DNA from 2 places in the Enterobacter sp. UPMP2052 genome. Region 2 is predicted to be linked to the other one. Evidence: predicted binding sites of a transcription regulator. Region 2 holds the regulator's gene; the other holds the start of a gene.

Region 1 (2,203 bases), 1.0 Mb from region 2:
GCTGTGAGTGAGGTTAGCAAAAACTTTACGTGATTCAACGTTGTATCCCGTCCAGTCCGCCGAGGTATTCACGTTGCGATCGTAATGGGTGCGTCTGCCGTTACTGTACAGGCTGGGTAATCCGCCCCAGGTCGGGTTGGCGGTATTTGTTTGCTGATAATCCCAGCCCAGCGAGGCCGTTGTGTGTTCCGTTACATCGCCTTCAATTACGCCATAGAGAAATTTCTTGCGCTTACCATATCTGTCAAGCCAGCTGTCCTGATCCTGATAACCTGCCACGACGCGCCCGCGCAGGCTGCCGTCGGAATTGAGCGGCGCGGAGATGTCGCCCACATAACGCTGTTTGTTCCAGCTTCCGTAGCTTGCGCTGACGTTGCCCCTGAAGGTTTTACTGTCGGCACGTTTACGCACCATGTTCACCGTTGCTCCCGGATCACCAGCGCCGGTCATCAGGCCGTTCGCGCCGCGCACAATCTCGATACGATCATAAATGGCGGTATCTTCCTGCGCATCGCCAAAGTTCCACGCGTCGCCCATCGATGTGGGGATCTCATCGTAGGCGAAACTGGTGATTTCAAAGCCGCGAGAAAAGTAGCTGGAACGCTCGCTATCAACCTGCTGCGACGAAACGCCGGTGGCATTGGTTAATACCTGGTCAATGGTTTGCAGATCCTGATCCTGCATACGCTGGCGCGTCACGACGCTTACTGACTGGGGAACGTCGCGCGGCGTCAGCAGCATTTTGGTGCCTGAGCGCGTGGTTTTTACCGCATAATCCTGCTGCGAATCGGCGCTCCCGCCCCCGTCGCCGTAGACAACCATTTCTTGTTCTTGTGTATTCTCATCCGCCTGTGCCGGGTGCATGACGGCGGACATCGCCAGCGCAAGCAGTGAAAGTGAGAATGGCGTATGAATTAATCCTGCGGGCGCTTTCGCGCGAATTGCCCTGCCGTTAAGCATCATCATGTTACCTGTCAGTTGTTGTCGTTTTTGCAAGTCATCTATCTAAATAGGAATGGAAATGATAATTATTTGCTTTATTATGCACAGGTTATTTTGTAAGTGAAATGTAAATAAATGTATATTTATAAAAAATCAGCGCCTTTCTCGTCTGACAGGAACAAAAAATGAACAAATTGCAATGGCTAAACGGAAAGACATGGGGCGTCAGCGTCCTTACCGCGGCGTTAACCCTGAGCGCAACCGCGTCAGCAACTTCCCCTGATTCGCCTGCATTCAAGCAGCGCGAACTCGCTGATGGTTTGTATGAGATGGTTTATTCTCCAACGGCAAACGCGTTATACGTCGCGAGCGCGCAGGGCTTTAAAAACGTCAACGGTGGAGTGCTCTATAAACTGGATCCCACAACGCTTGCCACGCAAAGTGAAACCCACACCGACCTGAAAAACTTCGGCATGGCGGCGGACGATAATGGCAAGGTCTACTACACCACCAACACACTTGATGGCGGTGTATCGAAAGTGGACGTGCAAAGCGGCAAGGTGCTGCAGCGCCTGATGTTTGAAGGCAAAGATAAGGATGGCGACCCGGTTGGCGCACGTGAGATCCTCTTCCACAAGGGACAACTGTTTATCGGCGGCGTTGCCGACCCTGGTTTTATCTCCGTGGTTGATGCCAGCACCATGACGCTAAAAGCCCGAATCGAGAATGCCGGAAAATGGGTGACGGGGATTATCTATTCGCCGTTGACAGATCGCCTTTATGCCGCCAATGGCGGCGGTGAAATTCTGGTGATTAACCCGGGCACGTATAAAATCGAACAGCGCTGGACGCCGGGAGATAAAAAAGGGTATTTGTTTCTCAACATGGCAGAAGATCCGGCTACCGGCCGCCTGTTCGTGACCGATGATTCAAAAGCCAAAACCACGTTAGTATTTGATGAGCGCAGCGGGAAAGTTATCAAGCGTCTTGAAGGCGATGCGCTGGGGATTAAGTTCAACGCTACGCGCAACGAAATTTACATCAGCCAGCGCGAGTCAAAGAAGGTGCTGCAGCTTGACGCTGGCAGCTATGCCGTGAAAAACAGCTGGACGTTCACCAGCCATCCTAACAGCCTCCTGGTGACACCAGACGGTAAAACGTTATACGTAACAGTGAAGCAGGACTTCAATGACGACAACACTACGAAAGGCCCAGATAGTGTGGTTCGTATTTCATTAAATTAAAAAAATACAGCCATCCT
Region 2 (2,203 bases):
TTTCATGTAGCACAGAGTGCAGTCCTGCGCGATAGCTGTTTCCGCAGGGTTGCCAGTTCTGCTATTATTGCCCTTATCCGTGGACAAATTGCGCCACCATACCATTAAGTTTCAAGAGGTTATTTTACTCATGGCAATCATCGGCATTTTCTTCGGCAGTGATACCGGCAATACCGAAAATATCGCAAAAAACATTCAAAAACAGCTCGGTAAAGACGTTGCCGATGTACATGACATCGCCAAAAGCAGCAAAGAAGACCTCGAAGGTTATGACATCCTGCTGCTGGGTATCCCGACCTGGTACTACGGCGAGGCGCAGTGCGACTGGGACGATTTCTTCCCGACGCTCGAAGAAGTGGACTTCAACGGCAAGCTGGTCGCCCTGTTTGGCTGCGGCGACCAGGAAGATTATGCGGAATACTTCTGTGATGCGCTGGGCACCATCCGCGACATCATTGAGCCACGCGGCGCGGCGATTGTCGGCCACTGGCCAACGGCGGGCTACCACTTTGAAGCGTCCAAAGGCCTGGCAGACGACAACCACTTCGTGGGTCTGGCTATCGACGAAGATCGTCAGCCAGAACTGACCGCTGAGCGTGTCGAAAAATGGGTGAAGCAGGTCCGTGAAGAACTGAACCTCGACGACATTCTTAACGCCTGATTTTCCTGCGGCGCAACTGCGGTTGCGCCCGCATGCCAGGTAAAACCGATTAAATTAATTGCTACAAACTTTTAACTTTTTCGCTCAGACCTGTACAATATCCCCCTGATAAAAAGTGGGCTCCATCGAACAAGTTTGTTGGTGATACCACGTTTTTATAAGCATACTTTGCCTGAGACTTGCAGTTTTCATTTAGCCATGGCAGTTCTATAATGAGACGCATTATCCCAGGTGCATTTTCTGTCACTTCTTCTTTTGAAGTGAAACGTTTAGCAACAGGACAGATTCCGCATGACCGACAACAATACCGCATTAAAGAAGGCTGGCCTGAAAGTAACGCTTCCTCGGTTAAAAATCCTTGAAGTGCTTCAGGGGCCAGACAATCACCATGTCAGTGCGGAAGACCTTTACAAGCGTCTTATCGACATGGGCGAAGAAATTGGGCTGGCAACCGTTTATCGTGTGCTGAACCAGTTTGATGACGCGGGCATTGTTACCCGTCATAATTTCGAAGGCGGTAAATCTGTTTTCGAGCTGACCCAGCAACACCACCACGATCATCTGATCTGCCTCGACTGCGGCAAGGTCATTGAGTTCAGCGATGATTCTATTGAATCACGCCAGCGTGAAATTGCCGCGCGCCACGGTATCCGTCTGACTAACCACAGCCTGTACCTGTATGGACACTGTGCGGAAGGCGATTGCCGCGAAGATGAGCACGCGCACGACGCGAAATAAGCAAACTTTCATACTCTGAGCCAGCCGCAAGGTTGGCTTTTTTTTTGCCTTAAAAAGCCCAGTGGCGCTGCGCTTACCGGGCCTACGGGCGATGACACCTCTGTAGGTTCGGTAAACGCAGCGCCACCGGGCGTCAAACAGCGCTATTGGTTATTATTACGAATTTCCTGCCAGATCTTATCGCAACGCTTCTCGACTTCCTGCTCGTTACCGGTCTGACGCGCCTGAATACAGGCCTGGTAATCCATCACGCGGACATTCTCCTGCGTCGCGAACTGTTCATGCGCTTTCTCTTTCTTCAGCACATTCAGCACGCTCTGGCAGGCTTCAACTTTCTCCGGCGAGCCTTGCGCGGTATTGATACAGGCGCTATAGGCCTCTTTCAGACGCGAATCTTCTTTCGGGGCCTGAGGCTGCGCACAGGCCACCAGCCCTGTTGCCAGCATCGCGACCATGACTACTTTTCTTTTCATCTGCCGTCTCCGTTTCGGCGGGCCACGCCCGCCGGGGTTTCATCAGAAAATAGTGAATGGCGCGATGACCATGAATTTCACGTCACGTTCATCCTGGAAGATATTGCCGTAACCGCCCGCATAGCTTGGGATATCGGAGTGGTTGTCATACTGCGTGAAGTGCAGTTTGAACATGGTGCCCTTGGCACGCCCGTCCTGCAGGGTGTAGCTAGCATCCAGACTGTAGGAGGACTCTTTCAGGCGGTAATTAGGATCGTAGTACGCATCCGGGGTTGCCATATCAGCAGGCTTCGCGTCCCACGCGTAAGCATAAGAAGCACCGACCGCCCAG

The links. Region 2 encodes Fur, which represses iron uptake genes when iron is present. Its sites were predicted from a motif close to ATAATAATGAGAACNACTATCAA; they were not measured.
Region 1: fhuE (ferric-rhodotorulic acid/ferric-coprogen receptor FhuE) is a predicted target of Fur. The motif match lies at 1,022-1,044, and genes of this name have one in related genera.

What each region holds. Positions count from the first base shown of each region.
Region 1 is NZ_JBSKJR010000001.1:994,422-996,624, reverse strand. Features, by position in the region: gene fhuE (ferric-rhodotorulic acid/ferric-coprogen receptor FhuE) at 1-963, opposite strand, end outside; gene ACWKX3_RS04580 (YncE family protein) at 1,128-2,186, shown strand.
Region 2 is NZ_JBSKJR010000001.1:2,036,989-2,039,191, forward strand. Features, by position in the region: gene fldA (flavodoxin FldA) at 131-661, shown strand; gene fur (ferric iron uptake transcriptional regulator) at 953-1,399, shown strand; gene chiQ (ChiQ/YbfN family lipoprotein) at 1,543-1,872, opposite strand; gene chiP (chitoporin ChiP) at 1,915-2,203, opposite strand, start outside.